Dyadobacter chenhuakuii: one gene and its partner. The protein of the gene in region 2 interacts with the protein of the main gene of each other region in a pairwise test. Links are inferred from orthologs where the notes say so. Each region holds a gene or a part of one and is shown on either strand. Other genes may lie near its edges. The genes, in order: NFI80_RS24890 and NFI80_RS13305.

Region 1 (9,368 bases), 2.7 Mb from region 2 along the record:
GGCTGCTGATTATGATTTGATATAATCTTGTTCTTGATGGTGTACTGCCTGTCAGGAAAATTCGCACTTCCGGATTTCTCTTCAAAAAGTGCTCCATAACTGCAATAACGGTTGCCAGGACTTTTTCCATATCCCCGTTATCTGTAACAACCTGATCATCTAATGTATCGAACTCCTCAGAATAATCTCCGAAACCCAGGTTATAAACGTTGTCGTCAATAAGCCTGAATTGGACAACTTTCTTAATTCGGCCACGCTTTCCAAGGCTAATAAATGAAAATGTATTCTTCTTACCTCCGTATTTAAATACGTAATGCTGATGATTAATGTATCGTGATAATGTGTGTTTCCTTTCAACAAAACCGAACAAATAAAACGAGTTCGTGCTGCAATGTACAATCGTTCGTTCAAGTGCGCTAACTTTGCTGCATTCTTAAATACTTAATACAAATGATCGCAGTAGTCCAGCGCGTAAGCAGCGCTTCTGTTACAATTGAAGGGAAAGTTGAAGGGGAAATACAAAAGGGCTTTCTGGTTTTATTGGGCATTACACATCTTGATAGTCAGGAAGATATTGAGTGGTTGGGCAGGAAAATTGTTGGTCTGCGCGTGTTTGGAGATAGTGATGATAAGATGAACCTTGACCTCAAAGCTGTGGACGGGGACATTCTGCTGATCAGCCAGTTCACGCTGCATGCGAGCACAAAAAAGGGAAACCGGCCCTCCTTCATCGAAGCAGCCAAGCCCGAAATAGCAACCCCACTTTACGAAGGAATGATCACCTTCCTGGAAAAAGAATTAGAAAAACCCATCCAACGCGGAATCTTCGGTGCCGATATGAAAGTTGCATTGCTCAATGACGGGCCAGTAACCATCATCATAGATTCAAAAAACAGGATTTGAGATAAAAGGCAATCTCCCATCACATCGTCAGAATCAAATATCATATCACTCAAACATTCACTCATTCAAAATTCACTCATTAACCCCATGACCATCCAAGAAGCCCAAGCCCAAGTTGACAACTGGATCAAAACCTATGGCGTCCGTTATTTTTCTGAATTGACTAATATGGCGATCCTGACGGAAGAAGTAGGAGAACTTGCCCGCATTATGGCCAGGACATATGGAGATCAGTCCTTCAAGAAATCGGATTTGGGCAAAGACCTGGGCGATGAAATGGCGGATGTAATGTGGGTGCTGATATGCCTTGCTAATCAAACAGGCATTAACCTGACCGAGGCTTTTGAAAAAAACATGGCGAAGAAAACGGAACGGGATAAGGACCGGCATAAGAATAATGAGAAGTTAATTAACTAAATATGCTTGTAATGTTGATTCTCAATTTCTTCTGAAAACAAAAAGAGAGCCCAGTTGCCCAGGCTCTCTTCGTCATTTATAATGCAATGCTTGAATTACATATCCAGTAATAATCTCATTGGATCTTCCAGAAGCTGCTTCACGCGAACCAGGAAGCTTACAGAATCTTTACCGTCAATGGTGCGGTGGTCATAAGAAAGTGCCACGTACATAATAGGACGGATAACGATCTGACCGTCCACCACAACTGCGCGTTCAACAATGTTGTGCATTCCCAGAATCGCTGATTGCGGTGCATTGATGATCGGTGTTGAAAGCATCGAACCGAATGTTCCTCCGTTGGTGATCGTGAATGTTCCACCGGACATTTCATCCAGTCCAAGTTTTCCATCCCGGGCGCGAACGGCCAAGCGAACGATTTCTTTTTCAACTGCTGCGAATGACAATGTTTCAGCATTGCGGATCACAGGCACAACCAAGCCGCGAGGCGTAGAAACTGCCACCGAAATGTCTGCATAATCATTGTAAACCAGCTCATCGCCGTCCATATAGGCATTAATAACCGGGAAGTCTTTCAACGCAACGGTTACTGCTTTCACAAAGAATGACATAAAGCCTAAACCAACTTCATGCTTCTCTTTGAATTTATCTTTGAATTTCGAACGTACGTCCATAACCGGCTTCATATCCACCTCGTTGAACGTGGTAAGCATGGCCGTTTCATTTTTCACAGCAACCAATCTGCGTGCGATCGTCTTACGCAGTGAAGACATTTTCTCACGACGCTGACCTCTTGCTCCGGCTGGCGCTGCAGCAGGTGCGGCAGGTTTCGGAGCAGCTGATTGTGACGGTGCAGGAGTTTCAGCGGGTTTGCTGCCTGCTTTTAATGCATCGTCTTTCATAATGCGTCCGCCTGATCCTGAACCATTCACGTCTTTCGGATCGATTCCTCTTTCAGCTAAAATTTTCGCAGCAACAGGTGATGCGTGTTTTTCGCTATATGCTTTATCTGATCCGCCTGTCTCCGCGGCTGGTGCAGCGGCTTGTTGAGAAGATCCTGCGGATGCCTGTGCTCCGCCGGCTCCCGGCTCGATGGTGCAGATGATCGCACCAATGGACAATGTTTCACCTTCTTTTCCAACAATCCGCAACGTTCCTGCTGCTTCTGCCGGTAATTCAAATGTTGCTTTATCCGATTCCAGTTCGCATAGGATCTCGTCAACTTCTACGTGATCACCGTCTTTTTTGCTCCATGAAGCAATGGTAACCTCCGTAATAGACTCTCCTACTGCCGGAACTTTCATTTCATATGTTTTACCACCTCCGGCAGGAGCGGCAGCAGCTTGTGCTGGCGCAACAGCGGCGGGTTCACCTGCTTTGTCTTCAATTTTATCGGCAGCCGGTTGCTCAGCAGCGGACGCAGCTGGTGCAGCGGCATTGGCAGCAGGGGCAGCTTCCTGTTTCGGAGCAGTATCTTTCGATGCACCGTTCGCGGCTGAATCGATGGTTGCAATCAGGTCGCCAATGTTCAGCGTATCGCCTTCCTGCGCTTTAATGTGCAGGGTGCCTTCTGCTTCTGCTGTCAGTTCAAATGTCGCTTTATCCGAATCAAGTCCACAAATGACCTCATCCATTTTCACAAAATCGCCATCATTTTTGAACCAATTCCCTATTGTAACCTCTGTAATGGACTCGCCAACGGGCGGTACTTTTATCTCAATTTCAGCCATTTTATGTGCAATCTTGTTATCGAACTAAGTGTCTAAATTTTATAGGAATATCATTCAAAAGCTCTGCTAATAATCTCTGCCTGCTCTTTCGCGTGTATTTTCGAGAAACCGGTCGAAGGAGAAGCGCTTGATTCGCGGGCGATTACCTGCAATGGATTTGCGCCTTTGTACATTCTCAGCATGAATGTCCAGCCACCCATATTGAAAGGTTCTTCCTGCACCCAATATACTTTTGCATTGGTATATTGTGCCAAATGTGCATCAATCTGCGTCTGCGGGAACGGATGCATTTGTTCAAGACGGATAATAGCAACATCGTCGCGCTTGTCTGTCTGCTGTTTTTCGTAAAGCTCATAATAAAGCTTTCCTGTGCACAGCAACACTTTTTTCACCTTTTTCGGATCTGCAAAAGTGTCTCCTATCGTTTCCTGGAACGAGCCGTTGACCAGGCTTTCGATCGGCGAAACGCACAGTGGATGTCTCAGCATCGATTTTGGCGACATTACTACCAAAGGCTTGCGGAACGGGAATTTCAACTGCCTGCGCATCAGGTGGAAGAAGTTTGCAGGCGTTGTTACGTTTGCTACAATCAGGTTGTAATTAGCAGAAAGCTGCAAATAACGCTCCGGCCTTGCATTGGAGTGCTCCGGTCCCTGGCCTTCATATCCATGAGGCAGCAGCATTACCAACCCTGTCCAGCGATCCCATTTCGTTTCACTTGAAGTAACAAACTGGTCGATGATCACCTGCGTACCATTTGCAAAGTCACCAAACTGTGCTTCCCAGATCACCAATGCATTAGGGTTTGCCATGGAATAACCAAATTCAAAACCTAAAACGCCGTATTCTGATAGCAGCGAGTTATAGATCATGAACGGCCCCTGACCTTCCTGAATATGCTGTAAACTATTGTAAGCTGCATTCGTTTCCACGTCCCTAAGCACCGCATGACGGTGAGAGAATGTTCCGCGCTGCACATCCTGGCCGCTTAATCTGACAATGTTCCCTTCAGTAAGAATCGAACCGTAAGCAAGCAATTCGGCTGTTGCCCAGTTTACTTCTTTTTTATCAAAAATCATTTGCTCACGATCTTTGAGCAACTTATCGATCTGTTTCAGACGGCTGAAATTCTCAGGCGTGCTGATTAATGCTTTCCCGATTTTTTCCAATGTTTCCAATGGAACACCGGTTTCAGGCGATTTTTCAAAATCCTCCGGCCTCGATTTGCGCAATGTGTGCCATTCCTGTTCCAGTTTCGGCATGATATATGGCAATGCTTTTTGCTTTACCATATCCAAACGCTCCTGCAAAAGCTGCTTGAACTCTTTGTCCATGTTAGCTGCCAGCTGCGCGTCTATATCGCCGCGATCTGAGAGCGTTTTTTGATAAATCTCCCGTGGATTCTGGTGATTCTCAATGGATTTATAAAGAACCGGCTGCGTAAATTTCGGTTCGTCCGCCTCGTTGTGACCATGACGACGATAGCAAACCATATCAATGAAAATGTCCTTATTAAAGGTCTGACGATACTCCACAGCCAGTCGCATACAAAATACAACTGCCTCAGGATCATCCCCATTTACGTGTAAAACAGGCGCATCCACAATCTTTGCAATGTCTGTACAGTAAATGCTGGACCTTGCGTCAATGAAGTCTGTTGTAAAACCAACCTGGTTATTGATCACAAAGTGAATGGTCCCACCTGTGTAGTAGCCATTTAAGGCAGACATTTGGGTCACTTCATAGACAATCCCCTGACCGGCAACCGCTGCATCACCATGAATCAGAACCGGCAGAACGCGGTCGTAATCACTGTCGTACATGCCGTCGGCACGTGCCCGGATATAACCTTCAACAACCGGGTTAACCGCTTCAAGGTGAGAAGGGTTAGGCGCCAGTTTCAAGTGTACTTTTTCACCATTCTTGGTTGTGATCTGGCTTGCAAAACCCATGTGGTATTTCACGTCGCCGTCTCCCCAGACCTGGTCCGGCAAGTTACCTTCAAACTCGTTGAAGATCTGCCCGTAAGTTTTCTGCATCACGTTGGCAAGCACGTTCAGACGGCCACGGTGTGCCATCCCAATCATCACTTCTACAACGCCCATTTCAGCAGCCTTGTTGATCATCGCGTCCAATGCAGGGATGGTAGTTTCGCCACCTTCCAGAGAAAAACGCTTTTGACCTAAATATTTTGTGTGAAGGAAATTCTCAAAAACAACCGCCTCGTTCAGCTTTGAAAGAATATGTTTTTTCTCATCAATCGAGAAACTCATATTCAATGCTTCCTTCTCAATTTTCTTGCGCAACCAGCTTTTTTGCTCGCGGTCACGGATGTATAAATATTCGAAACCAATGTTTCTTGTATAAATCGTTTTAAGCGAATCGACGATTTCACGCAGTGATGCCGGACGACCGAAAAGCTCAACGCCTGCTTCAAAAACCGTGTCCAAATCTTCATTCCCAAGATTAAAATCAGCGATATCTAACTGAGGCTGACGATCCTTGCGTTTTTGAATGGGGTTGGTAGTTGCCAGTAAGTGGCCTCTTGACCGGAATCCACGGATTAGGTGAACAACTTCCATTTCCTTGCGGATACGGGAGGGATCGGTTTTCGAAATTGTGGCTGCTTCCTTGCCATTAGCAGCGCCGTTCGCATGGCCGTTGCCGTTGACAGGATACTTTTGTGAGAAGTCAAAGCCTTCAAAAAATTTCTGCCAGCCTTCGTCTACTGAAGCTGGATTCTGCTTATAGGAATTGTACAATTCCTCTATGTAAGCGCCGTCGGAATTTGCTATATATGTGTATTTATCCATCACAAAAGTGAGTATTTCATTTACCGCACAAAGGTACGAGACTTATTAAAACATTACGAATAAATTATCCTTTTAACTTAGGCCAAAAACGATCTCTGACCGTCCAGCCGCACTAGTTTTTCTGAAACCCGTTCGGACTCGGTACAAATTTCAGCATAAGTTCATGTATGCCTTTCGGGCCGGAATAGTTGGCGTAAAGTTGCTCAACCTGGCGCGTGCTGTAAAAATATCCCAATCTGATATTCTTTCCTGCCTGCACTTCTGCCGAGATCTGCAAATAATCCACTTTCTGCGAAAATGACTGATATCCGCCCCCAATCCGGTATGACGCCCCTATGCCGACTTTTTCATTAAACCAAAACCTGCTACCCAGGTCGAAACGCAATGCATGGTCCTTCTCCTGGACAAACAGAACGTGCGGCAATATCATCAGATCATCATTTAAATAGTAACTGCCACCAGCCATTATATATAAGGGACGACGATAAACGCTGGTTATTGCCTGATTGCCGAAATTCTGTGTCAACAGTTCCGGTTTTGATATCCCGAAATACAGACGATCCGAACGCAGCCATGCCCCGATTCCGAAACTTCCAAGCACCGTATTATTCCTGGGAGAGCTCAAATCCACAACCGGAAGCACATTAATTCCCCCCTGCGCACCAAGCCCGAGCTTCCAATTATCCGAAATACCGAGATGATAGGCGAACGAGCCGGAAAAGCCCGTGGTAGTGAAAAAACTCGTCTGGTCATTCAATGCCATAAAGCCTATTCCAAACTTGCCATTGGCAACGGTCCCGTCTGCGGTGAATGTCTGACTGGATGGCGAGTTTTGAATGTTAAACCATTTTCTGCGGAACATTGCCGTCATATTGAAAGTCTCCCGCACACCTGTAAAGCCGGGGTTAATGGTCATCGGGCTTTGCACATATTGTTCGTAAAGGACTTCTCTTTGCGCCAAAAGAGGCTGGAAACTTGCGGCTGCCAACAGCAAAAGGCAAACATTTAATCTGATCCGAAAAAGTTGTGTGTTCATGAGATTCATTTAAATCAATTACTAACTAAAAATGGCAAGAGAAGTTATCCCTTGCCACCAATAAGAACCGTGAATTTAAAATTTATACTGATTCTTTAATTAAAAATCATAGCCTAATGTCACGTAAGGAACGGCCTTATTTGTATAACCGTTGTCGACACCCCAGGCGTAATCAAACTTAGCATAGAAGCCGAATAACGTCGTTCTGGCGCCTACTCCATAACCCATTAAATACGGATTTTTGAAGTTGGTAACCGTTGCACGGAAAGGATCTTCCTCGCTTCCAATGATTTGCGTATTCAAACTGTTGTTTTCGCTGAATGGCCCCTTACCCGTCCATGCAGTTCCGATATCGCCAAAACCGACGATCTGGAAGTTGCGGAGGAAGCTGGAAGTGATCGCACCGCGATAAAGATATTTCACCAATGGTATTCTCAATTCGGCATTCAACAACATATAGCTTGTTCCGGATAATCGGTTCAGCTTAAAGCCTCGCAAATTGGTGGCGAAATCTGCGAAGAAAATGTCGCGGTTGTCTTTTTGGAAATCGAGCGGGTTGTCACCGGTGCGTACTTCCTTCTTGTTTCCGATCCAGTTTTCCATCCCACCCAGAATGTTCTGTTTTGGGGCCTTACCACCCGAATGACTCGCCGAAGCACGAACCGCCAGGATCAGGTCGCGGTGGATTTTTTGGTAATGACGAAAATCGAGGCTTACGCGATTGAAACTTTCATTGCCATTCGACAAGCCTTGTTGCAGGTCATAACGGATCTTGAAGCGCGTTCCTTCCATCATATTCATACCGTTTACACGCGTGTTATCAAACACATATTCACTCCGCAAACCACCATAGTTCGATGCCAGATCAGGATTTGGCAGCAAATACACATCGATCATACGTGTAGAGCTGAACATCGGGGAAAGCGAGAAGCGGCTTGTCGTCGAAAATGGATAGGATGCCGTAAACATCAGCTGGTTAAACCGGTATTTCTGCGGCGCTCCCTCAGAATCAACGTAAAGGCTCTTTCTATCTATACGCAGCCCAAAATCAATGCGGTAAGTATTGTTATTATATTCTGCAAAAAGATCGCTGTTGCGGAAATTCGAGGAAATGAAAAGTCCTGCTTTAATGACATGGTTTTCAAGCAGATCATTCATCGAAATGGACTGAGCGTAACCAAATCCCCTGATCGGGTCGATGCGCCAGTCGGAATTGGCGTCATTAGTAATGAATAATCCTTTGTAAGGATATGGCCCTTTGATAGCAATGTTCTCCCTTGTCGCTTTCGACCTCGACAATGTGCTTGGCGATGTCGGGAATGTTCCCCGGCGCTGTTTTGATTCGAAAGCTTTCAGAACGTCCTCGTCAAATTCGTAATTATCCGTATCCACTTCGCCTTCTTTCAGAGCGATTTTAGGCGTTCCCGCAGGTTTTGCCTGCTGTGCCGAATCTGCTTTCTGGGCCGTTGTTGTACCAGCAGCTGATGTTCCAGCCGGGGCAGCAGCCGCAGCACCATTGGTCAATGCCGGTGTGTTTACCGTTGCATTGATATCAAAACCATTTTTGAAAGCCGCTGTGTAATAACCGTCGTTCAAATAAGTGTAAGCCAATCCTCCACCCGACTTGGTTGTCAAATCCGCATTTCTGATGCCTTGAATGTAGTTGGTGAGCTGGGAATTTGTATTGCTTGCACGGTTAAATTTAAAAAGGTTGCTTACGCCTTTCTCATTCGAAATGTATACAATGTCATTTTCGTCCGCGTAAACCGGCAATATCTTGGTTTTTCCGTCCGCCTGAACGAGTTTCAGCAGATTGTCCGACTTGGGCGTTCCATCATGCTCGAAAATCGTAAACGAGCCCGAAATTGATTTGTAATTTCCCTTATCGCCGGTTCCCAGCGAATCCACCGACCGGTTGGAAGAGAAAACCACCCTACGCGACGATCCTTGCACGAAACGTGGGGAAAGATCATCGTAAAGATCACTTGTTAATGGCAATGCAGAAGCCCGCGCAACGCTGATCAGATAAAGGTCATTTTGTCCGCCCTTATCCGCACTTACGGCAAGCATTGTTCCGTCATGCGAAACATCCATATCCACAATCTGATCCAGACCACGAATATTGCGTTTCAGCTTCACCTTGACCTTTTTCGTGCCCAGGTTTTCATACTGATAAAAATTCTTGCGGTCATTTTCAGTAGCCAGGATCGATAACACGTTATTCCGGGACCAGCCTAAAAGCGGTGGCTGCGTTTTCACCCTTCCGCCTATGAAATCAAGCTTGCCCTGACGAACGATTTTCTTGCTACCGGTCTCACTATCAAACAAATAAACCCTGTAACGACCATTCTTGATCTCACTAACGGCCGTAAATTTCTTATCCGGAGACACCTTAATTACGGCGCTTGCATCGGAAACGCCGAATTCATTCAGCTTATATTTCCAGGTTGGAGCCGGATCAGCGTAAAA
Region 2 (8,957 bases):
CGTAGACCTTCCAATCAATGTTACGGGTGGATTCTCCTGTGTTATAGAGCTGATGTTCAGCAAATTCAACGGAAAAACCGTGAAACGGGGATTTGTGGAGGCCTGTGATAAAGCCTTCCACAAGTTGTTTTGCTAGAAATTCCAGATTGCCAAACTCCCTTACTTTTGCTAGATCAAGTTGCCGGCTGTTCATTCTGAAATTACATTATCTGTTGCCGCGCATAGCGACTACTTTTCCCGATCTGGCGTCAATTTGTTCATTAGGATCAAGGAGCACCATTCCTTCCATGCCTACTACGCGGATGGAGACATTGGCAACACCTTTTGAAATTATGCCAAGTAATCTGGCGGCCTCGTTGCTAAGATCGACCAATCGGTTTTTTGCGAAAGGTCCGCGATCGTTAACTCTTACAATTACTTTTTCGTCGTTTTCCAGATTCGTTACTTCGAGCATCGTATTAAGCGGGTAGCTTCTGTGAGCTGCTGACAATTCTGTGCTTTTGTGCACTTCTCCAAAGGAGGTTTTTTTGCCATTGAACCGGGTTGCATAATAGGATGCGTGACCAGTTTCAGTTTTGCCGAGTTTAACCTGTGCGATGGTTTCAGGCGTGAAAGCGAAAGCTAACAGGATAAGAATCAGGATACGATTATAAGTCATATCTGTGGTTTTAGGTGAAACATAAATAAGGTAAAAGCCCTTATTTCATACCATTTATTTGGAGTTTGCCGAGAAATTGGAAACCCACGAATTTCAAAACTAATAAAAACTTTTTAAAAAAGAGCAATTCCGAAAGCAAAAGTGAAAGCGCTACATGAAAAATGTACTAGTCAATACTAACAAATTGCTAATATGCTCTTGTTTTTTTGTTAGCAGCAATAAACTTTATATTTTAGCGTTTGAAAACCTATTTAAAACTTAACATAGTGGAAGACAGAGAGCAAATCTACTCCAAAAGGGTCAGGGCAGGAAAAAGGACTTACTTCTTCGATGTTCGCTCGACGCGATCCAACGATTATTATCTTACCATCACAGAAAGCCGCCGCCATCCACAGGGAGACGGTTTTACGTATGAAAAACACAAGATGTTTTTATACAAAGAGGATTTTGATAAGTTCGTTGATGCTTTGAAGGATGCCGTGGATCATGTGAAAACAGAGTTGATGCCGGAAGTTGACTTTTCTCAGTTCGATGCCAAGGCAGATGAGGTGGACGTAGTTGGAGAGTCGGACCTTAAGTGGGATTAAAAAAATTAACAGAATGAAAAAGCCTTCGCAATCTATTACGAAGGCTTTTGGTTTTTCTACTCGCTAAGTGGTAATTTTGTAAATTATCATCTGGCAGACAGGAGCTCTTTGCATTGTTGCATGGAAAACTACCTGCTTTTAACTGCATAAATTATAACATGAGTCTTCAATGTGGGATCGTGGGATTGCCGAACGTAGGGAAATCCACTCTTTTTAATGCCATTTCAACCGGTAAAGCCGAAGCCGCCAATTATCCTTTCTGTACAATAGAACCCAACGTTGGCGTGGTAACCGTGCCTGACGAGCGTCTGGATGTTCTTACAAAGCTGGTAAGTCCGCAGAAGGTTATACCAACCATCATAGAATTCGTTGACATTGCCGGCCTTGTGAAAGGTGCAAGCCAGGGAGCAGGGTTAGGGAATAAATTTCTTGCCAATATCCGGGAAGTTGATGCCATTGTGCATGTTGTAAGATGTTTTCAGGACGAAAATGTTGTGCACGTGGAAGGTCGTGTGGATCCTGTTTTTGATAAAGAGATCATCGACATTGAGTTGCAGATGAAAGACCTTGAATCTGTTGAGAAAAAAATTCAGAAAACAGAAAAAGGAGCCCGTGCCGGTGATGCAAAAGCGAAAGCGGAGCTGGAATGGTTGAAAAAATATAAAGCAACGCTCGAAGAAGGCAAGAATGCCCGCAGCGTGGTGATCGATGCAGAAACCAAAGAAGCCGTAATCGGTGATTTGCAATTGCTGACTGCCAAGCCGGTGCTTTATGTTGCCAATGTGGATGAAAACTCAATGCTAACCGGCAATGAATATTCTGAAAAATTGCGCGAGGCTGTGAAACATGAAGGCGCAGACGTAATTGTCCTTTGTGCAGCTATCGAATCACAGATTTCAGAAATTGAAGATCCGGAAGAGCATGAAATGTTCCTGGGAGAATATGGTTTGAAAGAATCCGGTTTGAGTAAATTGATCAAAGCTTCTTATTCACTGCTGAACCTGATCACTTATTTCACAGCCGGTGTGAAGGAAGTAAGAGCCTGGACGATTGAAAAAGGCTGGAAAGCGCCACAAGCTGCGGGTGTGATTCACAGTGATTTCGAAAAAGGCTTCATCCGTGCGGAAGTGATTAAAATTGCTGATTACGAGCAATATAAAACGGAAGCAGGCGTGAAAGAGGTTGGTAAAATGGCCGTTGAAGGCAAGGAATACGTTGTTGCGGATGGTGACATTATGCACTTCCGTTTCAATGTATAATAAAGATATTTCAATGATGAAGGAGCGGCTAATGGTCGCTCCTTTTTTTGTGCCTTTCAGCGCCGTCTGTTCCATTCCACGGTTCGGTAACCGATCAGCAGATCGGCTCTTCCTGCTTGCGGGCGATGGTAAATGAGGATGTCGTAATCATTCTCTGTTGCGCCATAATTGCCTTCAATGTATCCCTCATCGGGTGTTTGTCCCGCCTTAACCATTGTGTAATTATAATTGATGACGCCTTGTTTGATCATCATTTCAACTTCATAAGCATTGGTCGCCGCATTGTAAGTCATCTTATTGGCATCCGTAAGTTGCCAAAGATTGAAGGCCCCATTCACGTAAAATGTAGCCTCGGGGTCTTGTTGGGTTCTCAATGTGAACAGGACAGGCGTATAGTCAGCTTCGACACTTCCGTTCCCTGATTCGCGCTGATCTACAATGTATTGACCATTAAAATCATCTGTTTGAATGTATGCATTGTTAGCCCGGGACTTGTCAGGGAATAACATCAGCCTTGTAAATTCGTCCGACCGCTCGATTTCATTAACCCCAAAGCCTCTTCCGGTCAGGCTGCGGCTATCGAAATAGCGATATTCATTTCCGCCTGGAAAAGTGTTTTCGAGATCAAAGAATGTGTACTCCAAAATCTGATCAAAAGGCCTGACATTGGTCGGTTTAAAATTGGTCCTTATTTCATTGAAACGGAAGTTTTTCCTGAGGACCACTTTCAGGTCTGTTTGCGGCGCATTCAAGGGATATCCTTTATAATCAACTACAAAATCAATCTGCTGGTCCGAGAACTGCTGCTGAATCCCTTGTGAAAAACGCGCTTTCGCATCAATGTTCACGCGTGATTCGTAAAGCATGAAACGGCGGCTTAGCACAGGCTTTCTATCCCGATCGGAATAAACATAAATGACATAATTTCCTGATAATTTGAGTTTAGGCAAATCGAGTTTGTAGTGAAAATAGGGCACTTTCGTACTGAATGCCTGCTGATAATCATTGATCGGATATTCGTTGAATTCAAATGTAAATTCAATGTCGTTCAGGTTTGATTTGGTCCAATCCGCATTGCAATGGATGATTTTGGCACGGTAACCCTCAAATTGACCCGAAAGATCATCAAATTCTAAAACAAGCGGGGCAGGACTCGTTAGCGGCTTAATGGCAGGCGTTAGCAGGCGGGTTGGGTTTTCGGGGTTTTCCAATGCTGGTGCAAGCAGCACGGTTTTTATTTTATCATTATATATATAATCTTCCAATCTGATGTTTTGAGATTGCGCATTCGCATTTCCATACGTCAACCCAAACCACAAAAAAAGCGAAATCAACCTCATAATAAATCATTAAAATTATCCTGTGACTTTTTATGTAATGTACGTCTGAATAGCCAAACGTGTTTTGCACGCTGGCAACTATTTTTTAACTTACATAATCAACATGATCGCACAGACTATTAAAATGTATTCAGAACAAGAATATTTGGAGCTGGAAAGAGAAGCCGAGTACAAAAGCGAATATTACCAAGGGGAGATATTTGCAATGGCAGGGGCGAGTCCTAATCACAATCGGATTATGGCAAACCTATCAGGGGAAATTTACATGGCACTGAAAGGCCGATCTTGTCAAAATTTTTCAAGTGACATGCGCTTGCATATTCCCCAAAACGGTCTTTATACTTATCCTGACATAATAATCCTTTGCGGGAAGCCGGAATTCTCTCAAAATGATAAGGACACATTAATCAACCCATCTGTAATAATTGAAGTATTGTCTAAATCTACAAGCGCATATGATAGGGGTGATAAATTTCGGCTTTACAGATCAATCCCAACATTGACGGACTATATCCTTGTTGATTCCTTATCAATTTCCGTCGAGGTCTTTCGGAAAAACGAAGACGGGACTTGGTTGTTGAATTCAGAAATCAACAACATTAACGAGCGGATCACATTGACAAACATTAATGTCCAGATCGAGCTGAAAGACGTTTATGCTCGAACTATTGGATTGAATTAGACATTAAAAGCAAAAAGGGAAATCGTTTGATTTCCCTTTTTGCTTTACTAACATTAAATACTTACTTCCCAGCCAGCGCATCCACTTCCAGCATCAGATTCTCCCAGGTCTCCGTGCTTTGATCCAGCTTCTGCTTAATGTCTGTATAGAATCGGTTTAAATCAGCAAGTGCTTTTGAATCGTTGTAAATTTCCGGGTTCGCTAGCTTAACTTCTGTTTCTGTTTTCTTGATTTCCAGATTGTTGATAGTAGCTTCAAGTTCTTCGATCTGCTTCTGTGCTTTCTTTATTTTTTGCGAATCTTCGTTGGAAACAGGCTTGCCGTTATTTTTGGAGGCATTTCCGTTGGACGCAGGTTGCGGAGCTGCCTTCTGTGGCGGTGCGCTGCTAACCGTTGCTTTGTCACTCACAGCCGATTGCAAACCACGCTCTTCAACCCACACTTCATATTCCTGATATGTGCCTGGATATTCCTTAATCTGGTGATCTTCAATGTACCAGATCTTGTTCGCAATGTTTTCAACAAAATATCTATCGTGGGAAACCACAATGTAACTGCCTTCATATTGCTGCAAAGCCTGGATCAGAATGTTCACCGACTGCATGTCCAAGTGGTTGGTAGGCTCATCGAGCAGCAGAAAGTTGGCTTGTGAAAGCAAAACCTTGGCCAATGCAACCCGTGATTTCTCACCTCCCGAAAGGACTTTTATTTTCTTAAAAACATCATCCCCGGTGAATAAAAAACATCCCAAAACCGTCCGTAACTCCGTCTCGGTTTTGTTAGGATTAGCGTATTTAAGCTCTTCAATGAGGTTATGGTTCACATTCAGCGATTCCAGCTGGTGCTGTGCGTAGAATGTAAAAGAAACATTGTGCCCTAATCTTCTTTTTCCTTCAATCGGCTCTGTTCCAGCTACAACACGAAGCACTGTTGATTTTCCGCGTCCGTTCGCTCCGATCAATGCAATTTTATCACCGCGTTCCATGCTAATGTTGGTGCTGTCCAGAATGACCTTATCGCCATAAGCTTTGGAAGCATCTTCAAGCTGGAAAACGTGTCTTCCCGGTTGCGTAGTAAATTGGAAACGGAAATGCACTTTCGCATTCTCGTCGATCACCTGGTCCACAACATCCATTTTATCCAATGCCTTCACACGGCTCTGAACCTGACGCGATTTGGTTGCTTTGGCTTTAAAACGCTCGATAAATCGTTCTGTCTGGCGAATTTTGGCCTGCTGGTTTTCATAAGCACCGCGCTGAATTTCGTTGCGTTCCTCTTTTTCCTCCATATAGTAGGAATAGTTTCCGGCGTAGTAATTCAGCTTTCCATTGGCAACTTCAACCGTTGTATCAATGGTGTTATCCAGAAATTGCCTGTCGTGGGAAACCACGATTACAGCGCCTTCATAACTCTGAACATATTTCTCAACCCACTGAATAGAAGGTAAGTCCAAGTGGTTGGTTGGCTCATCGAGCATGAGTAATGATGGTTTTTGCAAGAGCAACTTTGCCAGCATAACCCGCATTCTCCAACCCCCGGAAAACAATTTCAATGGTCTGTGTAGATCATCTGTAACAAAACCCAGGCCTTCCAGGATCGCTTCTGCCTTGGATTGAATGGTGTACCCGTCCAATGCTTCAAATTCTTCCTGGACCCGCGCCAGCTTATCGACCAGTGCATCTGTATAATTGTGCTCCATGTCGTGCAGGATCTTGTCCATCTGGATCTGCAACACATTTTGCCGTTCAAAAGCCTGCATGGCTACCGACAAAATGGAATCATCGCTCTGGTAAGAAAGCAAATCCTGGTTCAGGAAACCGATGGTACAGTCGCCCGATTTGGAGATATTTCCGCCGTCCGGCTGGAACTCCCCGTTTATCATTCTAAGCAATGTTGACTTTCCTGTGCCATTCAGACCGATAAGGCCGATCTTTTGTTTGGGCTTGATATGCAGCGAAGCACTGTCGTAGAGTGCCCGGTCGCCAAGAAAGTAACTGAGGTTGGTAATCGCGATCATGCCGCAAAGGTACGGCGAAAGTGGGAGATAGAAAAAGTGGATTTGTTGGAATAGTTATAAAAGCCCGCGCATAACCACGTTATTGTCAGATTTAATGTAAATTTGACCATGAACAATCTCTTCCCGATCTTCCTCAAACTCGAAAACCTGCATACGCTTATCGTGGGTGGAGGATATGTAGGACTGGAAAAAATCACAGCGGTGCTGGACAATTCGCCCCTTGCCAATGTTACGCTCGTTTCCCCCGACATCCGCCAGGAAATACGCGATATAGCAAACCTGAATTCCCGGATAAGTTTAATTGAACGCAGGTTTGAGGACGCGGATCTTGACACGAAAGACATGGTTATTGTCGCAACCAATGATAAGCTGGAAAACGCCCGGATCGCCGGCGTAGCCAGGTCGCGGAACATGCTTGTCAATGTGGCCGATACGCCCGCAATCTGCGATTTTTATCTTTCTTCGGTGGTGAGGAAAGGGAATTTGAAAGTGGCGATTTCCACAAATGGAATGTCCCCAACGCTCGCCAAGCGTTTGAAGGAGGTTTTAGGCGAAGCCTTGCCCGATAATCTGGAAACGGCAATGGAGCAGTTAAAGGCAGTTAGGGATATGTTAAAGGGCGATTTTGCCTTTAAAGTTGAAGAATTGAACCGCATTACTTCCGTTTTGACAGAGAAAAAAAAATAGTCAAAAAAAGGCCTACAACGCCCGGTTACATCACAATAAATTTGAGTACAGAAAGTTTTATTAATTGCAAAGCGAAAGTTTAGCGCCACCCCTCCGTATCGTTCCGTTTTTCTGCGTATTATTGAGATAATTAATCATTAAATCCGTCCTGGCGGAAACCCATTAATTTGCGTTAGACTTATACTTTGTTTTATATGAATGTTCTCTATCGGATCAGTGGCCTGAGTCGGCTTTCATTTTTGCTTGCATTCTTCGTTTTCCTTTCCAGTTCAATTTCTGTTTTTTCAAATACAATATCCACTGCGGATATTGACATTAAGGGCGTTGTCAAAAGCGCGACCGGAGAAACGTTGGTTGGGTCGACAGTCCGGGTGAAAGGAACGCAAAAAGGCACGGTAACGAACGAAAAAGGTGAGTTTGTGCTGCAAGGAGTGAATGAGGGTGCCACGCTGGTTGTAACAATGATCGGATTTTTGCCCAAAGAAGTGAAAGCTGCGCGAAGTGTTTCTATCGAACTCGCCGAGGATGCAGTGGGCTTGCAGGATGTGGTAGTAACTGGTTTTCAGCAAATTGATAAAAATAAATTTACAGGATCGGCTGTAACATTAAAAACGGACGATGTCAAAATCGACGGTCTGCCCGATGTTAGCCGGATGCTCGAAGGACGTGCAGCGGGGGTTTCTGTCCAAAACGTTTCCGGAACATTCGGCGCTGCGCCCAAAGTGCGGATTCGCGGTGCAACTTCATTGAATGGCGATAACAAGCCACTATGGGTGATTGACGGTGTCGTGCAGGAAGATATTGTGAACATTTCCAATGATCAGCTTTCAAGCGGCGATCCCACAACATTGCTGGGCTCCGCAGTGGCAGGGGTTAACCCGGCTGATATTGAGACATTTGATATTCTTAAAGACGCTGCCGCCGCCGCGCTCTATGGTGCGCGAGCCATGAACGGTGTAATCGTGATCACTACGAAAAAAGGGAAAAGCGGCAAGCCTGTCATTACGTATTCCGGGAATTTTAGCACGCAGCTGACTCCTAGTTACAGGAATTTCAACATTATGAACTCCGCTCAGCAAATGTCCGTGCTGGGTGAGCTCGAAAGAAAAGGATTCCTTACTTCCAGCGTCCTGTCCAAACCCGATTATGGTGTTTATGGCAAATATTACAATTCCCTCGCAGGCGACGACCAGGGAAATTTTCCCCTCGCCAATACGCAGGAAGCGAAGCGGAATTTCTTGCTGGGATACGCCCGGACCAACACCGACTGGTTTGATGTCCTTTTCAAGCAAAACTTCATTCAGGAACATTCTGTAAGCGTATCATTCGGGACAGACAAATCACAATCTTATGTATCAACCAGTTATCTCGATGATAATGGCTGGACAATTGCTGATAAGGTCAAGCGATACACATTAAACTTTAAAAACAATTACCAGCTTTCACCGAGAATTACGCTCGGGCTGCTGACGCTTGCTTCCGTAAGAAGACAGGAAGCGCCTGGTTCGCTGAGCCGGAGAAGCAATCCGGTCGAAGGCAAGTTTGACAGGGATTTCGACATTAATCCTTTCAGCTACGCGCTCAATACGAGCAGGACGCTGACTGCTTATGACGAAAATGGAAACCTTGAATTTTTCAGAAGAAACTTCGCACCATTCAACATCGTATCGGAGCTGGAAAACAACCGGATCAAGCTTAATCTGGCCGATATCAAATTGCAGGGTGAT

Evidence for each region.
Region 1: the proteins of NFI80_RS13305 (region 2) and NFI80_RS24890 interact in binary tests that used the Escherichia coli proteins (3 or more experiments, as listed by UniProt). The link is inferred for Dyadobacter chenhuakuii from one-to-one orthologs.

Annotation. Positions count from the first base shown.
Region 1 is NZ_CP098805.1:5,928,805-5,938,172, reverse strand. What follows is about bases 2,901-6,229. They hold NFI80_RS24890 (2-oxoglutarate dehydrogenase E1 component), read right to left. Parts: upstream 5,864-6,229; coding sequence 3,101-5,863; downstream 2,901-3,100. Other genes in these bases: NFI80_RS24885 (PorP/SprF family type IX secretion system membrane protein), read right to left, coding at 5,976-6,229; odhB (2-oxoglutarate dehydrogenase complex dihydrolipoyllysine-residue succinyltransferase), read right to left, coding at 2,901-3,050. Also shown: NFI80_RS24910 (DUF6934 family protein), read right to left, coding at 1-370; dtd (D-aminoacyl-tRNA deacylase), read left to right, coding at 451-903; NFI80_RS24900 (nucleotide pyrophosphohydrolase), read left to right, coding at 991-1,320; more of odhB, read right to left, coding at 1,416-2,900; more of NFI80_RS24885, read right to left, coding at 6,230-6,899; NFI80_RS24880 (hypothetical protein), read right to left, coding at 6,999-9,368. UniProt on the Escherichia coli protein: E1 component of the 2-oxoglutarate dehydrogenase (OGDH) complex which catalyzes the decarboxylation of 2-oxoglutarate, the first step in the conversion of 2-oxoglutarate to succinyl-CoA and CO(2).
Region 2 is NZ_CP098805.1:3,218,394-3,227,350, reverse strand. The notes cover bases 4,066-6,983. They hold NFI80_RS13305 (ABC-F family ATP-binding cassette domain-containing protein), read right to left. Parts: upstream 6,544-6,983; coding sequence 4,588-6,543; downstream 4,066-4,587. Other genes in these bases: NFI80_RS13300 (precorrin-2 dehydrogenase/sirohydrochlorin ferrochelatase family protein), read left to right, coding at 6,652-6,983; NFI80_RS13310 (Uma2 family endonuclease), read left to right, coding at 4,066-4,526. Also shown: NFI80_RS13335 (DUF58 domain-containing protein), read right to left, coding at 1-193; NFI80_RS13330 (septal ring lytic transglycosylase RlpA family protein), read right to left, coding at 206-658; NFI80_RS13325 (DUF3276 family protein), read left to right, coding at 898-1,245; redox-regulated ATPase YchF, read left to right, coding at 1,404-2,504; NFI80_RS13315 (type IX secretion system plug protein), read right to left, coding at 2,561-3,844; more of NFI80_RS13310, read left to right, coding at 3,969-4,065; more of NFI80_RS13300, read left to right, coding at 6,984-7,230; NFI80_RS13295 (SusC/RagA family TonB-linked outer membrane protein), read left to right, coding at 7,425-8,957. UniProt on the Escherichia coli protein: Genetic data indicate it may be involved in ribosome assembly or function.